2 regions of the Microbacterium sp. F01 genome follow, and region 2 is predicted to be linked to the other one. Evidence: predicted binding sites of a transcription regulator. Region 2 holds the regulator's gene; the other holds the start of a gene.

Region 1 (14,413 bases), 1.6 Mb from region 2:
GGCGAGGATGAGCCGCGCCTCGAGGTCGTCCGTCTTCGGCACCATCTCGACCCGCGCCGACACCAGGTGATCCTTGAACCACCGCGCCGCGCCGGACGGCGCCGTCGGATCCGCCTGGCCGTTCATGAGGAGCGTCTTGGCCGCGATGCGGTCGAGGAGCTCGGCGACTTCGCTCGCTCCGAGCTCGGACTCCGGTCGGGGAACCGCGACGAGCGCCAGCCTGTCGACGCCCTCACCAAGATGCGCCGCGATCATGATCGCGAGCTCACCGGCCTCGCCCACTCCCACGAGGCCGACCGGACGCCCGTGCGCCTCCTCCGCGATGAACCGTGCGATGACGCTGGCCGTCGCCTCCGCCGGGGTCGCCCCGCGGTAGGCCGCCGGATCGTCGATGTCGTCCACGGTGAGCCCCACCGCGACGATCCTCGCGTCGCGCCGGGCGGTGACATCCGGGCGAGGATCCGTCAGGGTCGAGACCCCCGAGCGGAGCAGGACGACCGTCCGGTCCGCACCGGGCGCCCCGAAGCTGCGGTTCTCGTACGAGGCGTCGGGGGCGGGTCCCTTGGTCATGGCGAAATCCTACGTTCCAGCTCCCCGCAGGACCGCGAGACTCCAGTGGAGCGCCGAGACTGCGGGGGTCTCCCGCAGTCTCGGCGCTCGGGTGGAGTCTCGCGCGGACGAGCCTGGCGTCGCGGCTCAGGCCATGAGGGGGATCGCACCCACCAGCACGCCGACGGCCAGCATCGCGAGCGACACGATCGTGGCGCGCCACAGCACCTTCTTGTGGTGGTCGCCGAGGTTGACGCTCGCGAGCGACACCAGCAGCAGGATCGCCGGCACGAGCGGGCTCTGCAGGTGCACCGGCTGGCCGGTGATCGAGGCACGCGCCATCTCGACCGGGGCGATCCCGAAGTGCTCGGCGCTCTGCGCGAGCACCGGGAGGATGCCGTAGTAGAACGCGTCGTTCGACATGAAGAACGTGAACGGGATCGACAGGATCCCGGTGATCACGGCGAGGAACGGGCCGAGCGAAGCCGGGATCACAGTGGTGATCCATGTCGCCATGGCGTCGACCATGCCGGTGCCGTTCAGCACGCCGACCAGCACACCGGCCGCAAGGACCATCGACACGACGCCGACGATGCTCGGGGCGTGCGCGACGATCTCGTCGGCCTGGCCCTTGAGCTTCGGGAAGTTGACCACCAGCGCGATTGCGGCGCCGACCATGAAGACGTACGCGAGCGGGAAGATGTCGAGCACCAGCAGCACCATCACGGCAAGCGTCAGCGCCAGGTTGAACCAGATGAGCTTCGGCCGCAGCGTCGCACGGTTCGGGTCGAGCATGGTGTCGGCCATCGCCGTGTCTTCCCGGTCGACGACCGCCGTCGCGGCAGGCACTCCTCCGCGGCCGCCGGCGAGCGTCACGATGTTGCCGGTGCGCAGCGTTGCACGGGCGCCGGGCTTCGAGTCGGAGCCGCGGAAGATCCGGGGGCCGGCCAGCGAGCCGCCGTCGCCGAGACGCGAGGTGTCGACGCTGCCGATGCGCTTGCGCTCCGAGAGGCCCAGGAACCAGGCGAAGGTCAGTGCGATCACGATGCCGGCCGCGAGGGACGGGAGCATCGGCACGAAGATGTCGGTGGGCTGCAGGCCGAGCGCCGTCGCCGCGCGCACCGTCGGCCCGCCCCACGGCACGATGTTGAGCGTGCCGTTCATGAGGCCCGCGACGCACGTGAGCACGACCGGGCTCATGCCCAGGCGCAGGTAGATCGGCAGCATCGCCGATGTCGTGATGATGAAGGTCGTCGACCCGTCGCCGTCGAGCGACACCGCACCGGCGAGGATCGCCGTGCCGAGCACGACGTTCGCGGGGTCGTCGCCGAGCAGTCGGGTGATCGCCCGGATCAGCGGGTCGAACAGCCCGACGTCGATCATGATGCCGAAGTACATGATCGCGAACATGAGCAGCGCGGCCGTCGGGGCCATGCTGCCGATGGCGTCGATGATCATGTCGCCGAGGCCGAGTCCCGCGCCGGCGAACAGGCCGAACACGGTGGGCACGATGATGAGCGCGACCATGGGGGTGAGCCGTCGCGTCATGATGAGCGCCATGAAGACGAGCACCATCGTGAATCCCAGGGCGACCAGCACCCACTCGGGCGGGACGAAGGCCGTCGCGTAGGTTTCCTCGGCCGCGGCGGCCTGGAGGAGGAACGGTGCTGCCGCGTTCATGTCGACTCCTTCGTCGTAAGGTGCGTCAGGTCTCGCACCGGTCGCGGTGCGCTCGACAGAGGTTAGGCGGCAGCGTCGCGCCGCCGCGCGGTAAGTCGCATTCCCTCACGTTGTGCGCGTAGCGTGTGTTCTGCGCATTCTGCTCATGTGCGCCGCTCACACGCCCGGGAGGTGCAATGCGGTTCGCGACACGGCTGCTGCTGGTGCAGCTCGCGACGGTCACCGCCGTCGTCGCCGTGTGCGCGCTCGTCTTCGGTTGGCTCGGCGTACGCCAATTGCGCGCCGAGTCCGAGGCCGCCGCCCTCAACATCGCCCGCACGGTCGCCGAGGATCCCGACGTGAAGTCCGTGGTCGCCGAGTTCTCGGCGGATCCGGGGACTCCGGATGCCGCGGACCTCCGCGACGGTCCCCTGCAGCAGATCGCCACCGACGTGGCCGGCCGCACGGACGCGCTGTTCGTCGTGATCACCGATGATCACGGCATCCGTCTCGCCCACCCGAATCAGGACCTGCTCGGACAGGTGGTCTCGACGCCCTTCGCCGAGGTGCTCGAGGGCAACGAGGTGGTCGACTGGGAGGTCGGCACGCTGGGTGAGTCCGCACGCGCGAAGGTGCCGATCTACGCCGAGGACGGCGGTGAGCCGGTCGGCGAGGTCAGCGTCGGCTTCGAGCGCGCGAGCGTGTTCGACGACCTCCCCGCGCTGCTCGCGACGATCGCCGTCGCCGCACTGGGCGGCGTGGCCCTGGCGACGCTCGCGACCTTGCTGCTGCGACGGCGCTTCGAACGCCTGACCCTCGGGCTCCAGCCCGAGGAACTCGTGGCGCTCGTGCAGAACCAGGCGGCGGTGCTCGAGGGCGTCGGCGACGGCGTCGTCGCCCTGGACCCCGACGGTGTCGTGCGCGTCTGCAACGAGGCGGCGGAACGGATGCTGCGCCTCGACGATCCCGTCGGCCGCCGGTTCGACGAGCTGGCGTTGCCGGACGACGTGGTCCGCGCCGTGCGCGAGGGCGCGACTGCGGTGGAGGCCGTCGTCGGCGACCGCGTGCTCTACCTCGACACCCGCCCGGTACGCCGCGACGACCGCGCACTGGGCGAGATCGTCGTGGTGCGCGATCGCACCGACGTCGAGGCCCTCGCCGGGCGGCTCGAGACCGTGCGCGCCATGACCGAGGGGCTGCGCGTGCAGCGGCACGAGTTCGCGAACCGGCTGCACGTCGCCTCGGGGCTGATCGACGCCGACCGCGTCGACGAAGCGCGCGCGTTCCTCGGCGATCTCACCGAGCGCGGCGCGGTCGACTACGCGGTCGCCGGCCTCGAGCGTGTGCCCGACGCGTTCCTCCAGTCGCTCCTCGGCGCGACCGGCGCGGCCGCCCGCGAACGCGGGGTGACGGTGCGCATCTCCGACGACACCCTGCTGCTGAGCGAGACCGCACTCCCGGAGGACGTCGCAGCGATCCTCGGCAACCTCGTCGGCAACGCGGTCACCGCCGCCGTCGCCGGCGACGAGCCGCGATGGGTGGAGATCGCGCTGCTCGGCGACGCCGACGAGCTCGTGGTCACGGTCGCCGACTCGGGCGGCGGCATCCGTCCGATCGGGAGCGACCCGTTCGGTCGCACCGGCTCTCGCGAGACCGACCCGCACGGCCGTGACGAGGTGCACGGACACGGCTTCGGTCTGCCGCTTTCGCGCGATCTCGCGCGCCGGCACGGCGGCGATGTCTGGCTGATCGACGCGGGCGGCGACGGCGCCGGCGCGATGTTCGGGGCTCGACTTCCCGGCGCGCTGCGCCGCGACACCGAGAGCCCTCGAGAGGAGAACCCATGACGCAGCCCATCCGCGTGCTCGTCGTGGACGACGACTTCCGCGTGGCGGGACTGCACCGCGACATCGTCGCGTCCCGCGCCGGGTTCGCCGCGCTGGACCCCGTGCATTCGCTCGGCGCCGCGCGGCCGGCCGTGCGCACTCACGCACCCGACCTGCTGCTCGTCGACGCGTTCCTCCCCGACGGCGACGGCGTCGAGTTCGTCGCCGCGGTCGACGTCGACGCGTTCGTGCTGTCGGCGGCGACGGATGCTGCGACCGTGCGTCGCGCGCTGCGCGCCGGCGCCCTCGCGTACCTGACGAAGCCGTTCGACGCCCGCGTGCTCGCCGAGCGTCTCGACCGCTATGCCCGCATGCGCAACCTCCTCAGGACCGACCGCCCGCTCGAGCAGGAGCAGATCGACCGCGCCCTCACGATCCTGCACGGCTCTGCGGAGCCGGCCACGGTCGCGCGCTCGGCGACCGAGCAGCTGATACTCGAGGGCCTCGGCGACGACGAAGCTTCCGCGGCGGAGGTCGCCGACCGGGTGGGCATCTCGCGAGCGACGGCCCAGCGCCATCTGGCCGCGCTCGCCACCCGCGGCCAGGTCGAGGTGCGGCTGCGCTACGGCACCACGGGCCGACCCGAACACCGATACGTCGCCGCCCGGCGCTGAGGACCGCGCCCCGCACTCACACTTCCCACCGCTTCGCCCGCATCGCAGCTGCGGGTGAAGACATCCATCAGCCGCGCAGCAGAGCGCGCAGCGACTCGATCGTGTCGGCCTCGTCGGGACGCTTGTCGGGGCGATACCCCTTCACACGTGCGAAGCGCAGCGCAACCCCGCCGGGATACCGCGACGAGCGCTGCACGCCGTCGATCGCGATCTCGACGACCGTCTCGGGACGCACGTGCACGGCGTAAGCCGAGCGGTGCGTCTCGATGGTCGGGAAGTGCTCGGTCTGCCACCTGAGCGTCGCGTCGGTGAGTCCCTTGAACGTCTTGCCCACCATCACGAAGCCGCCCGGCTCGCCGAAGGCGCCCTCCGGGTCGCGTGCGCCCAGGTGCAGGTTGGACAGTTGCCCCGTGCGGCGACCCGATCCCCACTCGACGGCGAGCACGACGAGGTCGTAGGTGAGCACGGGCTTGACCTTGAGCCAGCTCTTCCCGCGCCGCCCCGCGGCGTAGGGCGCGCCCAGCGCCTTCACCATCACTCCCTCGTGACCAGCCGCGAGCGCCTGACGCGAGAACTCCTCGGCCTCGGCGGGGTTGTCGGTGATGACGCCCGGCATGCGCGCATCGCCGACGGCGCGGTCGAGCAGCTCGAGGCGGGTGGAGAGCGGCTCGTCGATCAGGTCGCGGCCGTCGAGATGCAGGATGTCGAAGAACCATGGCCGCAGCACGGTGGCCGCGGCATCGTCGCCCATCGATCCGAATCGCGACATGGTGTCTTGAAACGGCCGCGGACCGCCGTCCTCGTCGAGCGACAACGTCTCGCCGTCGAGGATCACCCGCTCGGCCGGAAGCTCACGCACCGCCTCGACCAGCTCCGGCACACGGTGCGTGATGTCGGCGAGGCTGCGGGTGAAGACGCGCACGTCGTCGCCGTCGCGATGCACCTGGATGCGCGCACCGTCGAGCTTGTATTCGACGGATGCCGCGGCCCCGAGCGTCTCGAGCGCCTCAGCCGTCGAGCCCGCTGTCGCGGCGAGCATCGGCAGCACTCCGCGGCCCACCTCGAGCCCGACCGCGGCGAGGTCGTCGGGCGTGCCGTCGAGCGCGATCCGCGCGGTCGCGCCGAGGTCGCCGGAGAGCATCGCGGCCCGCCGAACGACTGGCGCCTCCCGCTCGGAGCCCTTCGCGATGGCGTCGAGAAGCACGCCTTCCAGCGCGCCGGTTCTCAGCTCGCCGATCATGACCCTCGCGAGGAAGTCCCACTCATCCGCGGTCGCGGCACCGGCGAGCGCGTCGAGCTCGGAGCGCCGCGCGAGCACCGAGCCGGCCCCGTCGGCCGCGGCCAGCCGGCTGAGCGATGCGTCGACGTCGAGCACGGAGAGTGTCGGTTCGTCCGCGTGCGTGACATCGAGGCCCGTGAGGCTCCGCCAGCCGACCCCGAGTCGCCCCTGCCGCGGGTTGGCGGTGAGGAATCCGATCGCGGGAGCGACCTCGTCGGGCTCGAGCCCGCGCAGCAGCGCCGCGAGGACGGCGATCTTCGCCAATCGCGACGACGTCGCCGCGACCTCGCACGTCGCAGTCACCAGCTCGTTCAGCAGCACATCGGCATTCTGGCACCGGCCCCCGACACCTGTCCCGGACCGGACCACGTTCCCGCCGTCAGCGCACGACGGTCCGCAGTGCGGATTCCAGGTCGCGGTGCGTGAACTCGTAGCCGGCCGACAGCAGCACCTGCGGCGAGACCCACCGGCTCTTGAGCACGAGCTCCGGCTCGGTGCGCAGCACCGCCATCGCAGGCTCGAGCATGAAGCGGTAGGCGGGCAGGCCGATCGGCTGCCCGACGATGCGGCGCAGCGTCGCCATCAGCGTGCGGTTGTCGCCGGCATCCGGGGCCGCGAGGTTCACCGGCCCCTCGACATCGGGCCGGTCGCGGACGAAACGCACCGCTCCGACGACATCGTCGATATGGATCCAGCTGAATCGCTGCCGACCGCCTGACCGGTGCCAGGCCGGGCGCCCGGTGCCCGTGGGGTGCGGCCCGATCCCCCGGTACCGGCGGTGCGCCCACCACCAGCCGTCGTACTGCGGACCCCCGAGGCCGAGCCGTGCGAGCCGCACGAGCGTCCGCGTCGCCGGGCCGTCGCCGACGACGATGGCCATGCGCAGGGCGACTCGGCGCGTCGTCGGCAGATCCCCCGCGAAGAACTCGTCCTCCCAGTTCCGCGCCACGTCGACCGAGAATCCGGCCCCGAGCTCCCCGCCAGCTTCGGTCTGCGGCCGGTCCATCGCGTATCGGTAGATCGTGGCCGTACTGGCATTGAGCCACACGCGAGGCGGGGTCGCAGCATCCGTCACCGCCTCCCGCAGGGCCGCCGTCGTCTCGACCCGCGATCGCAGGATCTCGTCGCGATTGGCGTCGGTGTACCGGCAGTTCACGGACTTGCCCGCGAGGTTCACGAGTACGGCGGCGCCGTCGACGAGGGCACGGATGCTGCCGCCGTCGTCCCACGTCGCGTCGGCGTGCGACCGCCCGATGGTTCGCACGTCATACCCGTCCTCGGTGAACGCGCCCGCCAGCGCCCGGCCGACGAAGCCCGAAGCGCCCGCGACGACGGCCACCGGTCGGCTCATCGGCCGCTCCCCGCGATGCCGCTCGTGCTCCACAGCGCCCACAGCACCAGCACCGGCTGCAGCAGCAGCCGAACGAACCGCGCCCGATCGGTGCGCAGCAGGGGCGCCGCTCGGCCCGTCCGCCACTGATGGACGTTGCCGGGGAAGACTGCCACGAAGAACGCTGCCACCGCCCAGCCGACGCGGCGACGCTCGGCGGGCAGCGCCACGAGCGCGCTGCCGAGCATCAGTTCGACGACCCCCGACGCGACCACGATCGTGTCTTTGTCGATGTGGAGCAGTCGCGTCGCCCAATCGGGTACGACGATGCGGTAGCCGCGGCGCCCCCACGTGAGGTGTGAGGCGCCCGCGGCCGCCAGCAGCGCCGCGAGCGCCCAGCGGGCGACGACCCGCATCACGCGACAGCCTCGGCGACGGCGTCGATGAAGCGCAGGTGTTCGTCGAGGCTGCCCGAGGCGGTGATGGCCCGCAGGACCACCTCGTCGGCGGCGGCACGGTAGGCGGCGATCCGGTCACGCAGCACAGCGGGCCGAATGACCGTGTCAGCGGCGCGGACCCCCAAGCGCGCGAAGTTCGCCGCATAGGCGGGGTACCCGGCGTAGCGCTGCGCCTCCTCATCGAGCACCGAGGTACCAGCGGGGTCGACCGCCGTCCGCACGTACAGCGCAACGTGCGTCGTGCCGGCGAGTTCGTGAGCGTGCCGCAACTGGTCGGCCGCGATCTCCGGCGTGAGCCAGCTGAGCAGGAGTCCGTCGGACGTCGCAGCCCCGGCGCGCCTCATCCTCGGGCCGAGCGCCCCGACCACGACGCGGGCCTCGGTGCGCGAGCGGAGGGCGGTGGCAGCATCCGTCACGCTCGCGACCGCACCGGAACGAAGCTGCCCAGAGCCGATGCCGAGGACGAGCCGGTCGGCGGGAAGCCCCGCGACAGCGGCGAGGATGTCGTCGGGCGTGCGACGGTCGATCGGCAGCACCCCACTGGCGAGCACGAGGCGCTCGGTCACGCCCGCGGCGGAGCGGAGAATCTCCAGCGCGTCGTGCCCTGGCGTGTCGTTGACCCACAGAGCGTGCAGCCCCGCGGCTTCGGCGGCCGCTGCGACGCGCGCCGCGACCTCCGTGCCGGCAGCGGCCGCGATGCCGATTGAGAGAAGCCCGCTCATGCGGCGCTCGCGCCGACGAGCCTGGACACCTCGGCGGCCGCCCGGTAGAACTCGGCGATGTCGCCGCGCGACGAGGGCAGGAGCACCACGTCGTCGACGCCCGCGTCGAAGAAGCGCTGCGCACCCGCGGCGACCTCCGCCGCATCGCCCCACAGCGCGCGCTCCTCAGGTTCGGGCTTGTCGCCGACATCCGCGATCGCGCGGGCCTCCGCTTCCGGACCGAACGCGGTGACGACATAGGCGACGACGTCGTGGCCGTCGCCACGGCCGGCCGCGGCGCGGGCCTCGCGGATGGCCGCCGTCGCGATCGCGTACTCGGCGGCGGTGTGCCCGCTGTCGAGCACGGTGCCGTCGGCGACCTCGCCGCTCAACCGCAGCGTCTTCGGTCCCTCGGCCGCCGCGTACACGAGCGGCGGCGTCGTCGGCGGGTAGTTCACGCGCACGTCGCGAAGCGTGACGTACCGACCGTCGACACTCACCTCGTCGCCGGCGAGCAGACTGCGCAGGGCAGGGACGTACTCGCGCATCAGGGTCAGCGGCGAGGCGACGCGGGCGCCGACCTGCCCCATCCAGTCGAGCACGCCGTGGCCGACGCCCGGCAGCAGCCGGCCGGGGAAGAGTCCCTCGACGGTGGCGATCTCCATCGCCGTGGCGGCGACGTTCCGCAGCGGCATGGGTGCGATCCCGATGCCGATGCGCAGGGCCTCGGTCCACGCGAGAGCGGCGCCCACGGTGGCGAAGGCGGACTGCCGGAAGCAGTCCTCCCAGATCCACAGCTCGGGCAGTCCGGCCGCCTCGGCGGCCAGAACGGCGTCTCGGAATTCGTCGGGGCTGTGCGTGTAGGGGTTGAAGATCGCGCCGATGCGGGTCATGCACCCACTCTGTCAGGCCACGCCGACACCCACACAGCGCGGCCGCGGTGGCCGCCGGCATCCGTGCGCCCGCATCTTCGACAGGTCAACCGCGGTTCTGCAGGAGGATTCGGGCCGAATCGGTCCGGCGCAGCTCCGGTTGACCTGTCGAAGGCGCGGGAACGCCTGCCCGCATCCACGGCGAGAGGCGCCGAGCCGATGGCCCGGCGCCCCTCAGAGGATCGTCGCGGTTCAGGCGGCCACGGCGAAGGGCGAACCCGCCACCACCGAGAGCACGTCGGCCGCAGCATCCACCGTCACCGTCCCGCCGTCGACGAGCGCACCCGTCACGAACAGGTCGGCGATGCGGTCGTCGACCTCGCGCTGGATCAGGCGGCGCAGCGGCCGAGCGCCGTACTCGGGCTCGTAGCCGTTGTCGGCGAGCCACGCGACTGCGGAGTCGGTCACGACCAGCGACACCTCACGCTTGGCGAGCCGCGCATCGGACGCCCCCAGCAGCAGGCGCACGATGCTCTGCAGCTGCGGCTTCTCGAGCTTGCGGAACAGCACGATCTCGTCGATGCGGTTGAGGAACTCGGGACGCATCGCCTCGCGGAGCTTGCCGAAGACGCGGTCGCGGAGGTCCTTCTCGGAGCCGAAGCCGGTCGATCCTCCCCCGTCGGCGAGGAACCCGATGGCACCGCCGCGCGAGGCGAGGAACTCCGAGCCGAGGTTCGAGGTCATGACGACGACCGTGTTGCGGAAGTCGACAGTGCGGCCCTGGCCGTCGGTGAGACGGCCGTCGTCGAGCACCTGGAGCAGCAGGTTGAACACGTCGGGGTGCGCCTTCTCGATCTCGTCGAACAGCACGATCGAGTACGGGTTGCGCCGCACGCGCTCGGTGAGCTGGCCGGCCTCGTCGTAGCCGACGTATCCGGGAGGGGCGCCGACGAGGCGCGACACGGTGTGGCGCTCGCCGAACTCGCTCATGTCGAAGCGGATCACCGCCGTGTCGTCGTCGAAGAGCGACCCCGCGAGGGCCTTCGCCAGCTCTGTCTTGCCCACGCCGGTCGGGCCGAGGAAGAGGAACGACCCCACCGGCCGACGCGCGTCACCCATGCCCGTGCGATTGCGGCGCACGGCCTTGGCGACCGCGGTCACCGCGTCGTCCTGCCCGATCACGCGGTCGTGCAGTTCGTCCTCGAGGGCGGCCAGGCGCTCCCGCTCGGTCTCGGTGAGGCGGTTCACCGGGATGCCGGTCGCCCGGCTGATCACCGCGGCGATCTCGGGCTCGTCGACGATGGCCTCGGTGCGCACGGCAGCGCCGGCGGCGGTGGCCCGCTCGAGGCGGTCCTGCACCTCGGCGATCTGATCGCGGATCTGCGACGCCTCCTCGTAGTGCTCCGCCGACACCGCGGCGTTCTTGTCGGCCTCGAGCGTCGCGAGCCGCTCGATGAGCCCACTCACGTCGACCTTCGAGCCGAGCTTCAGTCGCAGCCGCGCGCCCGCCTGGTCGATGAGGTCGATCGCCTTGTCGGGCAGCACGCGCTCGGTCAGGTACCGGTCGCTGAGCTCGACCGCCGCGCGCAGGGCCTCGTCGGTGTAGACGATGCCATGGTGCTCCTCGTACGCGGGCTTCAGGCCTCGGAGGATCAGCACGGCGTCCTCGATCGAGGGCTCGCCGACGCGCACCGGCTGGAATCGGCGCTCGAGCGCCGGGTCCTTCTCGATGACGCGGTACTCCTTGAGCGTCGTCGCGCCCACGAGGTGCAGCTCGCCGCGGGCGAGGCGCGGCTTGAGGATGTTGCCCGCGTCCATGCCGCCGTCGCCGGCGCCACCTGCTCCGACCACCGTGTGCACCTCGTCGATGAACACGATGAGCTCGCCCTTGTGCGCGGCGATCTCATCCATCGTCTTGGTGAGGCGCTCCTCGAAATCGCCGCGGTAGCGGGTGCCCGCGAGCATCGCGGGCAGGTCGAGGGCGATCACGCGCTTGCCGAGCAGCTGCTCGGGCACGGAGCCGTCGACGATCGCCGTGGCGAGGCCCTCCACGATCGCGGTCTTGCCGACGCCCGCCTCGCCGACCAGCACCGGGTTGTTCTTGGTGCGGCGGCTGAGGATCTCGATCGTCTGCTCGATCTCGTCGGCCCTCCCGATCACCGGGTCGAGTCCGCCGGCCGCGGCGCGCGCCGTCAGGTCGGTGCCGTACGTGTCGAGCATGGGGGTGTCGGATGCTGCGCCCTCAGGTCGCACGTCGGCCTGGGTGGTCTCGCCCGGCGTCACCGTCTCCCTCGCACCCTGCATGAGCGCCTCGGCGGTCACGCCGGCGCGGGCCAGCACCTGGCCGGCCGGCGTGTCCTGCGCGAGCACGAGGGCGAAGAACAAATGCTCGGGGTCGACGTACGTCGAGCCCGACGATCGGGCGACCTGGAAGGCGTGGAACAGCGCCCGCTGCACGGACGAGGTCACCACCGCCCCGTCGACGTCGGCGGCCGCCGTAGCGGCGGGAAGGCGCTCCTCGGTCGCACGCGCGATCGCGTCGGCGTCGGCGCCGATGCGCTGGACGGCGTCGCGCGCCGGGGCCTCGGTCACGAGGATCCGCAGCACGTGCAGGGCGTCGAGCTCTCGCTGGCCGCGCTCCAAGGCGTACCTGCCGGCGCGCTGCAGCAGCTCCTGCGTGCGGGCGCCGAGGTAGCGGCTCAGGTCGATCGAGCGCTCGGCGCGGGCGCGCTCGCCCGCGAGGTAGCGCGACAGGAACTCGTCGAACGAGCTCGCGTCGTCGCCGGCGGCGGGAGTGAAGTCTTCGGGCATTCCATCTCTCCTGAAACTTGAGTGGAGGAGTGTCAAGTTTCGAACTTGACACAGGCGTTGTCAAGTTCAACCCGAGCAATCCGCAGGTATTCCCCAGCGGCGGATGTCCCACCCCGGGCGTAACGTCTTCGACGAGGGGAACCCCGTTTCACAGACGAGAGGGAACACGATGGACTGGAAGATCGAGCTCATCCATGTGCCGGTGTCAGACGTCGACCGTTCGAAGGAGTTCTACGAGAGGATCGGCTTCCATGCCGATCACGACCAGACGCCCGTCGAAGGGCTCCGCTTCGTACAGATGACCCCGCCTGGTTCGGCGTGCTCCATCGCCTTCGGCACCGGACTCGGCAACACCCTCGAACCCGGGCAGCAGAACACCATCCAGGTCGTGGTGCCCGATGCCGACGAGGCGCTCGCCCATCTGCGCGCGCTCGATGTCGATGCCCAGGGCGTCGACGAGCAGGACTGGGGTCGGTTCGTGACATTCGACGACCCCGACGGCAACACCTGGACGCTTCAGCAGCTGCCGGCGTGGCGCTGAGCCGCGGCATCCGTCACCGGCAACACCGGCCGACAGACGACTCGGCCGGCTCGTTCACGCAGGAGCGAGGCGGCCGAGAACGGATGCCGTCAGTCGCGCCCGCCGGGCGGGCCGAGGATGAGGAGCACGACGAACAGCAGCACGACAGCGAGGGCGATCAGCGCACCGAGCACCCAGGGACGCCGCAGGAACCAGCGCATGAGCCGGTCATACCAGGCGGTGTCGCGCGGGTCGTCGGTGGCCTCGAGCCGCCACGTGCCGGCGAGGCGACCGCTGCGCTGGAGCCACAGCTCGGCGGGGATCGTGGCGTACGGGATGACGGCGCTCACGAGTGCGAGCACGGTGGGCCCGACGCGCCAGCGGTTGTTGAGGGCGACGAGGATCACGGTCGCGCCGTACGACAGGAAGATGAAGCCGTGGATGCCGCCGCCGATCGTGACGCCGAGCGCCCAGTCGGTGGTGGCGCGGAGGATGAGACCGGTGATGAGGAGCGTCCACGAGATCGCCTCGAGGATCGCGAGCGCGCGGAACAGGGTATGGGGATTGCGGAACACACCTTCAGCCTAACTGAAAGCGCTTCAGCCTTTCTGAAGGTTTGCTGGCCGCAGCGGTCCGGGCCTACTCGGGTGCCAGCCCGAACGGCCGCTCGTGCAGCCCTTCCAGCGCGGTGGCCAGCGCCGGAGCCCCTGCGGCGAGTCCGGCATCGAGCGCCGCGAGACGCTGCTCGGCCGCCTGCAGCACCTCGCTCCCCCGCTCCGTCACCCGGAGGTCGGAGGCCGCGCCGGCATGCTTCGTCGCATCCGCGACGAGCCCGTCCGCGACGAGCGTCTGAACGGCGGTGTGCGCCGACTGCACGGTGATCTGCGAGCGCCGCGCGAGCTCGCTGAACGAGATGCCCGGCGTCGCCTCGATGTGGGCGAGCAGTCCGTACTTGCGGGTCGTGAGCCCGAGGTCGCGCAGCTGCGCGCCGAGGTGCGCATCCCACACGGCGGCCACGGTCAGCAGCGAGATGACGGGACTGAACGCACGGTCTGGCACCGTTGAATGCTAGTCCCGCCGCCGCGGGAGGGCACGCATTCGCCGCCGTTCCGAGAACCGGACGCCGCCCGCCCGGCTACCGTGGGACGGTGACCTTCTCGCTCGACGGCCTGCGCCGGTGGCCCGACGTCGAGGCCCCTGACCTCGTGGCGACGGATGCTGCGGACCGGCTGCTCCTCGACGAATCCGCGGCCGCGCGGTCGACGGCGGGAGACGGCGGACTGGTCGTGATCGGCGACGACTACGGCGCGCTGACTCTGAGCGCGGCCGCGGACGGCGGCCGGGGCATCCGTGTCCATCAGGACCCGCTCACCGGTGAGCGCGCTCTCGCGGCGAACGCCGAGCGCTTCGGACTCGGCGACGCGTTCGCGGCGCTGCCGCTCGCGTCCGAGCTGGTGCACGGTGCGCGCGTCGTGCTGCTGCGGCTGCCCCGCTCACTCGACGCGCTCCGCGACATCGTGGGGCTGATCGCGGCGCACGCGGCGCCCGACGTCGTCGTGTTCGCGGGCGGTCGTGTGAAGCACATGACGCTCGCGATGAACGACGTGCTGCGTGAGGGCTTCACCCGGCTCGACGTCACGCATGCCCGCCAGAAGTCCCGCGTGCTCGTGGCCCGCGGACCCCATGACGGCGGCGATCCCGTGCCGCGCCGGGCGACCCACGACGGGATGGTGG
Region 2 (14,413 bases):
CGGCTGTCTCCGGCAGCGTCGCGCGCCACCAGCAGCAGAAGTACTACGACCAGTCGCAGCAGCAGGCCTACGAGGCCCAGGCGCAGCAGGCGGCCATGGACCAGGCTGCGGCGCAGGCCGTCGCCAACGCCCAGGCCGCGCAGGCGCCCGCGCCGGCGGCTGCTCCCGCTGAGGACGACATGATGGCCAAGATCACGCAGCTCGCGCAGCTGCATGCTCAGGGCATCCTGTCGGACGAGGAGTTCGCGGCCGCGAAGGCCAAGCTGCTCTCCTGACGCATCCCGTCGAGAGGGCCGCGTACCCTCCGGGGTACGCGGCCTTCTTGCATGGAGCGGGGACGGATGCTGCGTCCCGCCGCGCGATCCGAAGCCCGCTGCTCAGCCTCCCGGGCGGTCGTCGCCGCCGTCGCCGAGGCCACCGGGGTGCCGCTCCGGGCCGGGAACGCCGGGCTCGTCGGGCGCCGGCGCGTCGGTGTCGCGCTCGACGTGGCCAGGAGCCCCCGGGCCGCGGGTCCGCTCGGGCGTGCGCGCGGCGCCCGGCGCAGCATCTGCGGCGCCGGCCGGCAGGGCGAGGGCATCGATCTTCTCGATCAGCGTGCGCAGCTGGGCCCGGGTCGCGGGCTCCTCGTCGTCGTGGTCGCGCGCGGCGCGCTCGAGCACCCATGAAGCCAGGGTCGCCGTGATCACGCCGGCCAGCGCGACGCCGCCGAACATGAGCCCGACGCCGACGAGGCGCCCGGCATCCGTCACGGGGGTGTAGTCGCCGAAACCCGTCGTCGTGACGGTCACGCACGACCACCACACGGCGATGCCGAACGTCGTGATGTTGGCGTCGGGGGCGTGGCGTTCGGCCTCGAGCACCGCGAGCGAGGCGAGGTAGATGAGGATGAGCGAGGCTCCCACGCCGTACACGAGGATCTTGGTGCGAAGTACTCCGCCCGCCGTGGTCTTCATGCCCGGCACCATTGTCAGCACCCGGAGCAGTCGCACGAGCCGGAGCACCGGGATGAGCGCGAACGTGAGCGCCGGCAGATGGGTGCGGAACCACTTCCGCTTGTGCTCGGCGAGCGAGAGGCGCACGAGATAGTCGGCGATGAACATCGCCCAGGTCACGGCGATCACGGTGGTCGCCACGGTCCGAGCCGGCCCCTCGAGGTCGGCGATGACCCTCCACGAATACGCGACGAGATACGCCAGACCCGCGACGATCAGCGGCGCAGAGGTGCGCTTGTGCCAGGTGTGCTCATCCACTAGCCGAATCATGGCGCATTCGCGGGCTCGCGCCCCGCCGGACGCGCCCCGCCCAGCGTGATCGTGTCGCGTGCGATCCTCGCGCGGGTGGCCCCCGGCCGCTATCGTGTGCCCATGCCCGGCCCCTCCGCCGCCTCGCCCGCACCGGCCACCTCACCGGGACCGCAGCTCACCGTCAGACGACTGGTGCTGCTGTCGATCCCCGCGATCCTCATCGGCGTCCTGTCCGCGCTCTCACTGCGCGCCGTCGATCTCCTCGCCGATCAGGTCGACGACGGGCTATGGACCAGCCTGCCGACCTCCCTCGGGGTCGCGCCGGATTCGCCATGGTGGATCTTCGCCGTGCTCACGTTCACCGGCATCGCCGTGGGGCTCGTGGTGTGGCTCGTGCCCGGCCACGCCGGCCCCGATTCGGCGACGACCGAGCTCGCCGCCACACCGCTCCCGCTGTCGGTGCTCCCGGGGCTCGCGATCGTCGTCATCCTCAGCCTCGCCGGCGGTGTCAGTCTCGGCCCCGAGAACCCGATCATCGCGATCAACGTCTCGCTGGCGGTGGCGATCCTCGCCCGGATCTCGAAGGCGGTGCCGCCCGCGCTGATCGGGGCCTTGGCGATCTCGGCGACCATCGGCGCGCTGTTCGGCACGCCGGTCGCCGCCGCCCTCGTCTTCACCGGGATGGTGGGTGAGTTCAAGATGGGCGGCTCGCTCTGGGACAAGCTGTTCCTGCCCCTCGTGGCTGCCGGGGCCGGCTCGGTCACGACCTACCTCGCCGGCGGCGGCTTCGGCGCCGAGGCGCCGTTCGATCCCTACGGCGGCCCGCAGCCGTTCGACCTGCTCACCGGGTCGCTCATCGCGTGCGCGGCCGCCGCCTTCGGGCTCATCGGCGTCTACCTCTTCCCGCTCGTGCACCGCGCATTCCACGCGCTGCGGCATCCACTGCTCTTCACCGCACTGGGAGGCGCGGTGCTCGGCCTTCTGGGTGCCATCGGTGGCCCGATCACCCTCTTCAAGGGCCTCGACCAGAGCGAGCAGCTGCTCGCCGACCCGAGCGCCTACCCGCCCGGACAGCTCGCCGTCATTCTGCTGGTGAAGCTGGCCGCCCTCGTCGTCGCGGCGTCCGCCGGGTTCCGCGGCGGTCGCATCTTCCCCGCGGTGTTCCTCGGCGTCGCCGCCGGCCTCCTCGGCGGCGCACTTCTTCCCGGGCTGCCGCTCTCGCTCGCCGTCGCGTGCGGAATCCTCGGCGTCGTGCTGGCGATCGCCCGCGACGGCTGGGTCGCGCTCTTCGTCGCGGTCGCGCTCGTGGACGACATCACGGTGCTGCCGATGCTCTGCATCATCGTGCTGCCGGCATGGCTCGTCGTCACGAAGGCGCGCGAGATGCTGATCACGCCGGACGACCTGGCGCGCGAGCGGCCCGGCGCCCGGCTGCCGTGGGATCAGCCGGCCTCAGTTCGCTGACGGCGTCCGCTGCGAGTCCTGTTGCAGGGCCGCCGCATTGCGGATGAACAGCACGATCCACGTGAACACGAGGATGCCGGCCACGAGCTCGACGGCGGTCAGCGTGTAGTAGCCGATGAAGAAGAACACGGCGAGCAGCAGCGTCACAGCGAGGAACAGCCAGCCGAGCGCGACGAAGGCCCGCGGAATGCCGGTGATCCACTTCGGGAGCGCGATGACGAGCACGCCGAACGCGGCGACCATGCCGGATGCGACGCCGGTGTGCAGCGCGAAGAACCTGTCGACCGGGAAAAGGCCGACCATGCCGAGGAAGACGCCGAGGACGATGAGGGTGACACGCACGCGGCCGATCCCCTTGGGGTTCGCCGTCGGGATGCCGCGCGTCGAGTAGCGGGCGAGCGTCGTCACGAGGAAGCCGGCGACGATGATCGTGATGTTGAACGCGAAGGCCGAGACGTTCGACGACATGCCCAGGGCGCTCAGGTTGTCCTTCCACCAGTTCGGGTCGCTCGCGGTGAGCATGCTCGCGAGGACGCCGAACACCAGGAACACAGCGAGCACCACCGCGAGCAGCTGCAGCTCCATATGCGTGGCCGAGTAGAACGCGAGGTAGCCGCTCATCGCCGCCGTGGCGCCCGCGAGGAGGAGCACCGGCAGGGCGAAGACCGTCGCGCCGATGAAGGCCTGCTCGAGAATCACGGCGAGCAGTGTCCAGCCGAGCAGTGCGATCACGCCGTGGGCGAAGGCGAGGGCCGCCACGTCGACATAGTCCAGCACGTGGAGGCGGCGGCCGCCTTCGTGGCGGTGCACGACGATCCGGCCCGCGACCACCGCGAGGAATGCGACCACGCCCGAGGCGATCGCCGCGAATTGACCGACCGATCCCGGACCCGAGATCGGCGCCGCCTGGAACTGGAACACGATCAGCGACACCAGGGCGACGAGGACGAAGGAGATCGCGCCGACGCCGAGGGCCAGCGACTCGAGCGATCGCTCGCTCGACGCGTCGAAGACTCCCCCGCGGCGGCGAGGCGAGGAGGGCTGCTCGGGGGTGGGTCGGTCGAGCGAGGTCTGGGTCATCGGTGGCTCCGTGAGGACTCGGGTGGTTCGGGCGAGGGGTGGATCAGGAGTCGGAGAGGGATTCGCGGGCGGCGGACGCGGGAGTGGCGGTGCGGTCTCCGGACAGCCATCGCAGCCATAGTGAGCCCGGGTCGCCCTCGAGCACCAGCGTCCGCACGAACAATGTCAGCGGAATCGAGAGGATCGCGCCGAGCGGGCCGATCACGAAGGTCCAGAACACGACCGAGAAGAAGCTCAGCGTGAGGCTGAGGTCGACCGCGTCGCTGACGAACTTCGGCTGCACGAGCACCTGCAGCACGACGTTCACCACGCAGTAGATCGCGATGACGGCGAGGAACAGCGGCCAGCCGCCGACGACGAACGCGAGCACGGCCGGCGGGATGAGGCCCAGCACGAACCCGATGTTCGGGACGAAGTTCGTCACGAACGCGAGCACCGCCCACACGATCGGCGCGGGCACGCCGAGGGCCCAGAGCGCCAGGCCGTCGATGATCGCGACGATCGCGCCGAACGACGCGTTCACCACGTAGTAGCGACGAACCCCCGTGTTGAGGCGTCCGATGCGGGCGAGGACCGGGCGACGGCCAGCGCCGAAGACCCGCTCCGCGTCGCGGTACCGGGCGGCATCGGCTGCCGTGAAGATGATGTACGAGACCACGAAGAAGAGGGCCGTGACGACCCCGATCACGGTGCCGCCGATGCTCCCCACGAGCCCCAGCAGCGCCTTGGGGTCGAGGACCGAGGCCGCAGCATCCGTCGCCTGCTGATCGAGACCTGCGGACTGGAGCCACGCGAGGAAGTCGTCGAGGCTGCCGCGCAGCTGGTCGAGGTAGTCCGACACGAGGCCTGCGAACTGCACGCCGGCGACCCACAGCAGGACGCCCATGACCGCGAGGACCAGGTAGGCCAGCAGGATGACCGCGGTCGTGCCGGTCCAGCGCGGCCAGCCGCGGCGCTCCAGCGGGCGGCGGACGGGCTCGCAGATCACGACGAGGACGATGGCGAGGGCCAGCGGGCCGATCAGGCTCCGCGCGAAGTACACGCCCGCGAGCACCACCACGGTCGCGGCGAGCACCAGCAGCACGCGCAGGCTCGGCGAGATCGCGGGGGGCGGAGCGGGCTGCGCGGCGCGGGTCACGGCGTCAGGGTACCGCTCTTCCTCGCCGGCGCCACGCAGTGCCACACTGGGCCCATGTCTACGATCGACGCCTCGCCCATCGGCCGCACGTGGGCCCCGCTGCCGTCCTACACCGACCATGTCGCCGAAGGGCGCGCCGCCCGCCAGCGCACTCCGCGGGAGTCGCTCGCCGAGCTGCCGACGAACGACCGCGACCCGATGGGGATCCTCGACGCGCAGGATGAGGACCGTGTCCCCGAACTCGTTCCGCTGCGGACCGAGCGCATGGCCGCGAGCGCCTTCGCGTTCTACCGAGGCACGGCCGCCCTGATGGCCGCTGACCTGTCCCGCTCGCCGTCGAGTGGTGTCAGCGTCGGGTCGTGCGGTGACGCGCACGTGTCGAACTTCGGGCTGTACGCCTCGCCGCAGCGGACCCTCGTGTTCGACCTCAACGACTTCGACGAGTCCGCCTGGGCGCCATGGGAGTGGGACGTGAAGCGCCTGGTCACCAGCATCGTCATCGCGGGACAGTCGACCGGACGCGCCGACTCGGTGGTGCGTGAGGCATCGCTGGACGCGGTGCGCGTCTATGCGCGTGCGATCGGCACGGGCGCCAAGCGCAGCCCCCTGAAGCGCTACTACGACCGCTTCGACGCCATGGCCGCCGAGCGGGCCGTCGACGACGACACCCGCGCCGCCATCGACTCCGCGATCAAAGAGGCCGAGAAGCGCACCGGCGCGCGCGCAGCGAAGAAGATGACGCAGGTCGATGACGAGGGGCGGGTCGTCTTCGTCGAGGCGCCTCCGACCATGACCCACATCGACGCGCAGTCGGAGGAGCGCGTCCTCGGCGTGTTCGATCAGTACGTGCAGTCGGCCAACATCGACATCCGCGCACTGCTGCAGAAGTACCGCATGTCGGACATCGCCCTCCGCGTGGTCGGGGTGGGCAGCGTCGGAACGCGGTGCTTCGTGATCTCGATGCAGGACGGCGACGACGGCGTGCTGCTGCTCCAGGGCAAAGAGGCGGGCAAGAGCGTGCTGATCCAGTACGGCAAGGCCGAGCAGCCGGAGGTCGTCACGCGGTTCATCGACGAGTACGGCGACGGAGGCCGCGTGGTGGGCATGCAGCGCATCCTGCAGTCGGTGTCGGATCCCTTCCTCGGCTTCGTGCGCCGCACGACGTACGGCGCGCAGCGCGACTTCTACGTCCGCCAGTTCCGCGACAAGAAGGGCGGGTTCGACATGGACGAGCTCGACGACTCGGCCTTCCTCTGGTACGCCGATGCCTGCGCGGCGACCCTCGCCCGGGCGCACGGCCAATCCCCGCTGTCCTCGTCGGTCGCCGGCTACGTCGGAGGAGGCAAGGTCGCGGGCGAAGCGATCCTGGAATGGGCGTATGCGTACGCCGACCTCTCGCGCGCCGACTGGGAGCTGTTCCGGAAGCACCGCAACGTCGAGACCGCTCCGGCGTGAGGAGTGACGGATGCCGCGTGCCGCGGCCCGCGGCATCCGTCATCCGTCATCGGTCGCGCAGGGCTACCCGGTGACGGGCGGGTGCGCGGCCAGCCACTCCCTCGCGACCCGCTTGGTCACCTTGAGCAGCCAGGCGTCGGTGACGACCTCGCGGAGCTGCTCGAGCTCGATCGCATCGAGCCGCACCAGCACGGCGGGATAGCCGTCGAAGTGCGGGATCGTGAAGAACGCATCGGGGTAGGTCTCGAGCAGCGCCTCTTTGACCTGCGCGCCGTCGGTGCGCACGCCCACGACGTCGCCCGACGGCCATTCGCGCCCGAGGGCCGCGAGCTGTTCGAGATCGCGGCCACTCGGTCCCCGCTGCCACACGAAGACGCCGGCGGGAGTGCGCCAGGAGGCTCCTCCCCGGTGTCCGTCGATGCGCTCGACGACGCCGGGGAACCCGAGGGCGATGGTGCGGACGTCGTCGAGAGTCGGCATGTGTCCATCATGTGACGGTTCACCGTCCTCCGCGAGACGCATCCGCTGTCCGGTCGAAAAGTCCCGATAGGGTCGAAAGACCGCGCCGCGCGTCCCCACACGTGAGGGCGGGAAGGGGGATTTCACGGATGCTCGGACTCGATCGCCCACGTCGTCGGATGCGCAGCTTCGTCGCCGGCCTCACCGCCGCACTGCTGGCGGCCACCGGGGCCGTCGTGACCGGAGCGATCGATCCTCAACCCGCGTCGGCCGCCTACCCCGAGTTCGTCAACCCGTTCGCGATCGCGGGCGGGTTCACGATCTACGCACGCGAGGACGCGCTCCTGCAGAACCAGGAGACCGAGGGCAGCATCGCGGTCGGTGGCACCGCCACCGTGCAAGGCAGCAGCGGCCAGTACACGATCATCCATGTGTCCGCGGGCACCGGGGACTACGACCTCCCGACGGTCGACGGCGACCCGACGCGCTTCCTCGTGAACAGTTACAGCACCGCGAGCACCGACATCCTCGCCATCACGAGTGCGGGCACCAGCGACCCCGCGCTCTGGGGCGATCTGAAGATGGTGCAGCGCGACGAAGGGTGGCAGGCCTTCGCGCGCGCGGACTGGCTTCGCCTCAACCAGAACCCCGCCGACGTCGACCAGACCCCGCTGATCGACGCGACCCACCAGCAGTATCCGGCGGATGCTGCGCCCCCGGCCGGTGCGGACGGCAACGGCAGCATCTACACGGCGAACACCTCCGACACCGCGGTGGCCGACTACGTCGAAGCCAACCGCGACGCGTCGTGGGACGAGGCGAACAGCTGCCTCGATGACATCGCCGACCCGCTGGGCGACGTCGGCCACCACGTCGGCGTGGCGGAGGATGCCGGCAGCCGCAAGGTGCTCGAGCCGCTCAGCCCCGACCAGCCCAACGTCGTCGACTACGCCGACATCGCCGGGGCGGCGCTCCTCCAGTTCTCGTCCGGCCCGACGCCGGGGGTCTCGAACCCGCTCATCATCCGCGTGGCCGAGGGAACCACCGAGGTGATCGGCGCGCGAGCCGACCCGCAAGGCGCCTTCTCGCCCTACATGATCTGGGACCTGTCCGCGCTGACGGGCGACGTCACGGTGAAGGCTGCCGAGGCGCGCATCGACGGCTCGATCTACGCACCGAACGCGTCCGTCACCGTCGACGCCGCCCCACTGGACGGCCAGGTGATCGGCCTGAACGTGACGATGAAGGGCGGTGAGGCCCACTCCTTCCTGTTCTCCGGCGAGATCACCTGTGAGGCCGACAGCGGCACGTTCGCCGTCCGCAAGGAGCTGTCGGGTATCGAGGAGTCCGACCTGCCGGAAGACACGACGTTCACGGTGAACTACACCGCGACCGAACCCGACGACACCGTCGTGACCGGCACGCTCGAGCTGCCGGCCGACGGCACGCCCGTGCTCGCGGGCGAACAGTTCCCGCTCGGCACCGTGGTCGAGTTCGAGGAAGTCGAGCCCGAGAGCGTCCCGGGATGGGAATGGGGAACGCCGACGATCGCGCCCAACCCGCTCACCATCGGCGCGGGCACGGCCCAGGTCGTGATCACGAACACAGCGACGGCCCTGACGGGCACCTTCAGCGTGCAGAAGCTGATCGACGACGTGTCGGGCGGTGATCCGGGTGATCCCTCGCAGCCGACGGTGCCCGTGACCTGGACCGCCTTCTTCGGCGGCGCGCAGATCGGACAGGGCACCCTCGACGTGCCGTTCGACGGCACGGTGATCGTTCCTCTCGACGAGGACGACAACCCGATCTCGTTCCCGGTGGGCACGCGTATCGTCCTCACGGAGGACCTGTCGGGGATCGATCCGCCTCCGGGCTACGACTGGAGCGGGGCGCACTGGTCGCCCGGCCGGGAGTTCGTCATCGACTCGGCCGGCGAGACCGTCGCCGTGAAGCTGACGAACGCGATCACTCCGAGCGAGGCGCCGCGGACGATCACCATCGTCAAGTCGGCGATCGGAGACGCAGCGGATCCGGCGTACGAGTACGCCGTGAGCTACAACACCGACCCCGCTCCTGCCCGCACGACCGTCCCGCTCCCTGTCGGCGACCCCGAACTGCTCGTCGGAGTCGAGGCGGAGGCCGACATCCTCGAGCTCGCCGAGCTGCTGCCGACCCTCGACGGCACCGCGGTCGACCCCGACGGCTGGGAGATCCCGGTCATCAAGGCCACGGTGGACGGCACCACGACGGAGTATCGCCCCGCGAACTTCGAAGGCGCCGGACCGCTCGAGACGGCGATCGTCGACATCCCGCTGCCCGAGACCGGCGACATCGCGATCGAGGTCGTGAACGCCCTCCGCGAGGGGACGTTCACGCTGTCGAAGGAGTTCACGGGGATTCCGCCGCAGTCCGTCCCCGACGGCCTGGAGTTCACCGTCCGGTGGACGGCGACGCTGCCGACGGGCGACGTGCAGACCGGGATCGTCCGGCTCCCGGGCGACGGCACGCCGGTCAGCCCGCTCGACGACACGGGCATCCCGATCACCTTCCCGTACGGAACGGTCGTCACCTTCGAGGAGCTGCCCGCACCGTCACTTCGTGCGGTGCGGTGGGCAGCGGCGACGTTCGATCCGGCGCAGCTGACGATCGGCGCCGACGGCGCGGCCGTCGTGCACGCCACCCTCGTCAACGACGGCTCGCAGCTGCGCGGGACGTTCGAGGTGTCCAAGAGCCTGTTCGGTATCGACCCCGACCAGCTCGTCGTCGACTCGTTCATGATCGATTACGTCGCCTTCGTGCCCGGCCCGTCCGTGGAAGTCGGACGCTTCGAGTTGCCCGCTGATGGGACGCCCGCGGGTCCGGTCGATCCGGACGGCGACCCGATCGAATTCCCGTTCGGCACCGTGGTGTACCTCACGGAGGAGGAACCGGATGCCTCGACTCTGCCTCCCGGATACGAGTGGGGCGAGACGGTCTGGCGGCCGTCGGCCTCGGTCCAGATCGGCCCAGGTGAGACCCCTGTGCTCGAGGTGATCAACACGGCTGTGCAGATGACCCGCTGGGCGGTGACGAAGGTCGTGGACGGCAACGGCTCATCGGCGATCCCGGCCGGGACCACCTACCCGTTCGACTGGTGGCAGGACGGCGTCGCGCAGCCGCGCGTCGAACTGACACCGAACGTGCCGGTCTACTCGCCGTACTTCCCGGTCGGAACGATCCTCGAGGTGCGCGAGGGCGAGCTGCCCTCGATCCCCGGCGTCGACTGGGGCACCGCGACCTGGACCGTCGACGGCGAGACCCTGGTGCCTGGCGACGACGGCAAGGTCGTGCTCCCGACGACCGCTTCCCGCGATCAGGGCGTCGCGCAGCTCACGCTCACCAACACCGCCTCGACACGCCCGCTCCCGGCGACCGGTGGCGGCGGGCTGTCGCCGCTGGTGCCTCTCGGAGCCCTCGGGCTGATCGCCGTCGGCGCGATGCTCGCCCTGCGGCGGTCGCAGCGCGCCTGACACCACTGCGACAGGCAGCGCAAGAAGGAGGGGACGGATGCCGTCCCCTCCTTCTTACGTAGGTTCATTCGGTGGGTGGCTCGCCCGACTCGTCCGGTCGCTCGATCGGCGTGCGCGGCCGCCACACCACGACCTCGGTCGCCCGGCGCACGCGCGTGCCATGCCGCAGCGTCACGACCGAGCCGGTGGAGCCGGCCGCGAAGACGCGCGCGCCCGGCCGCTTCTCGAGCTCGGCGCGCATGCGGTCCTCGAGGTCGCGGACGCGTCCGTGAAGCTCCTGCACGCGGTTCTCGAGCTCGAGAATGCGCACGATCGCGGGAAGGCCGATGCCGTCCGACGACATGCGCGCGACCTCGCGCAGCTGCTCCACGTGCCGCAGCGAATAGCGCCGCGACCCGCCCTGCGTGCGGGCGGGCACGACAAGCCCGAGCCGGTCGTACTGACGGAGCGTCTGCGGGTGCATGCCCGACAGCTCGGCGGCGACGGCGATCGCGAAGATCGGGGCATCCTCGTCGATGTCGTCCTCGGTCATTTCGTCACCTCCTCTCACTCGCGAGAACAGGAGATCTCGCCAGGACAGGACGCTTCGCGGGGAATCGTCCTGTTCTCGCCAGATCTCCTGTTCTCAGCGAGCATCTCAGCCCTGCGCCTTGGCCATCAGGTCGGCGCGCGGGTTCTCCTTCGACTCGAGACTCTGGAAGCGCTCGAGCGCTTCGCGCGCGGCCTCATCGAGGTGCGATGGGACGGCCACCTGCACCTCGGCGAGGAGGTCGCCGGTGCCCTTCGCAGTCTCGACGCCACGCCCCTTGACGCGCAGCACGCGACCGGACGGCGTGCCGGGAGCTACGCGCAGCCGCACCGGATCGCCGCCGAGCGTCGGCACCTCGATGGTGGCGCCGAGCGCAGCCTCGGTGAACGTCACCGGCACGGTGACGCGGAGGTTCAGTCCGTCGCGCGTGAACACCGGGTGCGGACGCACGGTGACCTGCACGACGATGTCGCCGTTCTCGCCGCCGTCGGGCGAGTGACGCCCGCGGCCGCGCAGCCGGATCTTCTGTCCGTCCGCGACTCCCGCGGGGATCTTCACCTTGAACGGCTTCCCGTCTTCCCCCTGCAGCGTGATGGTCTCGCCCTTGGTCGCCGTGACGAAGTCGATCGTCGTGCGCGCCGTGACGTCGGCGCCGCGGCTGGGGCCGCCGAAGCCGCGATAACCGCCGCTCGGCTGCCCGAACCGCCCGGAGCCGAAGCCCGTGCCGCCCTGCTGCTGGTTGAACATCGCGAAGATGTCGTCGAAGTCCTCGGCGCTCTGGTAGCGCGCGCCGCGGCCTTGGTTGAACATCGAGAAGACGTCTTCGAAGCCGCCGGCGCCGCCCGGGCCGCCCGACGTGAATCGAGCGCCCGAGCCCATCGCGCGGATCTGGTCGTACTCCTTGCGCTGCTCCGCGTCGGAGAGCACCGAGTACGCCTCGCTGACCTCTTTGAACTTCGCCTCGGCGGCCGCGTCACCCTGGTTGGAGTCGGGGTGGTACTTCCGCGCGAGCTTGCGATACGTCTTCTTGAGGTCAGCCTCGCTGACGTCCTTCGAGACGCCGAGCACCGAGTAGAAGTCCTTGTCGAACCAGTCCTGACTGGCCATGGAGCCTCCTTCGGGCTATTCGGCGGGAACCGCGACGACGACCTTCGCCGGACGCAGCTCCACCGAGCCCAGGCGGTAGCCGATCTCGACGACCTCGACGATCGTGGTCTCGGTCGCGCCGGGAGTCGGCACCTGGAAGATCGCCTCGTGCTGCTGCGGGTCGAACGTCTCGCCCGCCGCGCCGTAGGTGGTGAGTCCGATGCGCTCGGCGACGCCGCGGAGCTTGTCGGCGATCGCCGCGAAGGCGGACCCCTGCTCCAGGTCGCCGTGCTTCTCGGCGCGGTCGAGGTCGTCGAGCACCGGGAGGATGCCCTTCGCGACCGCGCCCTGGGCGCGCTCGATCTCGACCTCGCGCTGCTCCTCGGTGCGGCGGCGGTAATTGGCGTACTCGGCCTGCAGGCGCTTGAGGTCGTTCAGCAGCTGCGACTCGAGGTCGGCGAGCACGGCGTCCTCGGCCGCGGCGTCTGCGTTCTGCGCAGCGCCGAGGATGTCGTCGACCGTGAGCTCATCGTCCTGCCCGTCCTGCGGCGCGGGGCCGGAGGCGTTCGCCTCCGGCCCCGCACCCTCAGGCCGGACCTCGTCGCCGTCGCCCGGTTCTTCGACCGGTTCCGGGTTGTGGTCCTTGTTCGCCATGGTTACTTCTTCTCGTCCTCTTCGTCCACGACCTCGGCGTCGACGACGTCCTCGTCGGAGTCGGTCGGAGCCTGGCCGTCACCGGGGGCGCCGGCGGCAGCATCCGGAGCCGACTGCGAAGCCTGGCTCGACGCGTAGATCGCCTCGCCCAGCTTGCCCTGGCTCTGGTTGAGCTTGTCGAACGCGGCCTTCACGGCGTCGTCGTCCTCGCCCGCAAGCGCGGTCTTGAGGGCATCGACGTCGCCCTGCACCTCGGTCTTGACGTCCTCGGGCAGCTTGTCCTCGTTCTCCTTGATCAGCTTCTCGATCGAGTACGAGAGGGTCTCGGCCTGGTTGCGCACCTCGGCGGCCTCGCGACGCTTCTTGTCGTCGGCGGCGTGCTCCTCGGCCTCGCGCACCATGCGCTCGATGTCGTCCTTCGGCAGCGACGAGCCGCCGGTGATCGTCATCGACTGCTCCTTGCCGGTGCCCTTGTCCTTCGCGGACACGTGCACGATGCCGTTCGCGTCGATGTCGAAGGTGACCTCGATCTGCGGGATGCCGCGCGGAGCCGGCGCGATGCCGGTCAGCTCGAACGTGCCCAGCGGCTTGTTGTCGCGGGTGAACTCGCGCTCGCCCTGGAAGACCTGGATCGCGACCGACGGCTGGTTGTCGTCGGCGGTCGTGAAGGTCTCGCTCCTCTTGGTCGGGATGGCGGTGTTGCGCTCGATGAGCTTCGTCATGATGCCGCCCTTGGTCTCGATGCCGAGGCTCAGGGGGGTGACGTCGATGAGGAGGACGTCCTTGCGCTCGCCCTTGAGGACTCCGGCCTGGAGGGCGGCGCCGACGGCGACGACCTCGTCGGGGTTCACGCCCTTGTTGGGCTCCTTGCCGGCTTCCTTCATCACGAGCTCGGAGACCGCGGGCATGCGGGTCGAGCCGCCGACGAGCACCACGTGGTCGATGTCGCCGACCTTGATGCCGGCCTCGCGGATGACGTCCTCGAACGGCTTCTTGGTGCGGTCGAGGAGGTCCTTGGTGAGATCCTCGAACTTCGCGCGGGTGATCGTCTCCGACAGCGACACGGGGCCCGAGTCGGTCAGCGACAGGTACGGCAGGTTGACCGAGGTGCTGGTCGACGAGGAGAGCTCCTTCTTCGCCTGCTCGGCGGCCTCCTTGAGGCGCTGCAGCGCGATCTTGTCGCCCGAGACGTCGACACCGGTCGTGTCCTTGAACTGCTTGATGAGGTAGTCGACGAGGCGCTGATCCCAGTCGTCGCCGCCGAGTCGGTTGTCACCGGCGGTGGCGCGCACCTGGATGGTCGAGAAGTCGTCGTCCTTGCCCACCTCGAGGAGGGAGACGTCGAACGTACCGCCACCGAGGTCGAAGACGAGGATGAGCTCGTCTTCCTTGCCCTTGTCGAGGCCGTAGGCCAGGGCCGCCGCGGTGGGCTCGTTGATGATGCGCAGGACGTTGAGGCCCGAGATCTCGCCGGCCTCCTTGGTGGCCTGGCGCTCGGCGTCGTTGAAGTATGCGGGGACGGTGATGACCGCGTCGGTCACCGTGTCGCCCAGGTACTGCTCGGCGTCGCGCTTCAGCTTCTGAAGGATGCGCGCCGAGATCTCCTGCGGTGTCCAGTGCTTGCCGTCGACGTCGAAGCCCCAGTCGGTGCCCATGTGGCGCTTGACCGACGAGACGGTGCGGTCGACGTTGGTGACGGCCTGGCGCTTGGCGGTCTCGCCGACGAGCACCTCGCCGTCCTTCGTGTACGCGACGACCGAGGGGGTCGTGCGGAAACCCTCGGCGTTCGCGATGA

Evidence for each region. The regulator HspR, encoded in region 2, represses chaperone genes until heat shock. The targets are predictions, from matches to a motif close to AAGTTGAGTCNNNNNGACTCAACTT.
Region 1: a site for HspR is predicted at 12,174-12,198, ahead of ACVN90_RS12400 (ATP-dependent Clp protease ATP-binding subunit). Genes of this name have one in related genera too.

Annotation. Positions count from the first base shown of each region.
Region 1 covers NZ_CM149592.1:2,696,112-2,710,524, forward strand. Annotated here, with positions in the region: gene ACVN90_RS12355 (alpha/beta fold hydrolase) at 1-570, opposite strand, end outside; gene ACVN90_RS12360 (CitMHS family transporter) at 697-2,229, opposite strand; gene ACVN90_RS12365 (sensor histidine kinase) at 2,406-4,055, shown strand; gene ACVN90_RS12370 (response regulator) at 4,052-4,708, shown strand; gene ACVN90_RS12375 (ATP-dependent DNA ligase) at 4,776-6,308, opposite strand; gene ACVN90_RS12380 (epimerase) at 6,367-7,338, opposite strand; gene ACVN90_RS12385 (DoxX family protein) at 7,335-7,733, opposite strand; gene ACVN90_RS12390 (LLM class flavin-dependent oxidoreductase) at 7,733-8,497, opposite strand; gene ACVN90_RS12395 (LLM class flavin-dependent oxidoreductase) at 8,494-9,369, opposite strand; gene ACVN90_RS12400 (ATP-dependent Clp protease ATP-binding subunit) at 9,601-12,159, opposite strand; gene ACVN90_RS12405 (VOC family protein) at 12,329-12,700, shown strand; gene ACVN90_RS12410 (DUF3817 domain-containing protein) at 12,790-13,254, opposite strand; gene ACVN90_RS12415 (MarR family winged helix-turn-helix transcriptional regulator) at 13,319-13,738, opposite strand; gene ACVN90_RS12420 (class I SAM-dependent methyltransferase) at 13,828-14,413, shown strand, end outside.
Region 2 covers NZ_CM149592.1:4,313,099-4,327,511, forward strand. Annotated here, with positions in the region: gene ACVN90_RS19745 (SHOCT domain-containing protein) at 1-275, shown strand, start outside; gene ACVN90_RS19750 (potassium channel family protein) at 378-1,250, opposite strand; gene ACVN90_RS19755 (ion channel protein) at 1,365-2,708, shown strand; gene ACVN90_RS19760 (DUF998 domain-containing protein) at 2,697-3,788, opposite strand; gene ACVN90_RS19765 (AI-2E family transporter) at 3,832-4,926, opposite strand; gene ACVN90_RS19770 (DUF2252 domain-containing protein) at 4,981-6,381, shown strand; gene ACVN90_RS19775 (MmcQ/YjbR family DNA-binding protein) at 6,445-6,861, opposite strand; gene ACVN90_RS19780 (DUF5979 domain-containing protein) at 6,990-10,349, shown strand; gene ACVN90_RS19785 (heat shock protein transcriptional repressor HspR) at 10,414-10,881, opposite strand; gene ACVN90_RS19790 (DnaJ C-terminal domain-containing protein) at 10,987-11,985, opposite strand; gene ACVN90_RS19795 (nucleotide exchange factor GrpE) at 12,001-12,618, opposite strand; gene dnaK (molecular chaperone DnaK) at 12,621-14,413, opposite strand, start outside.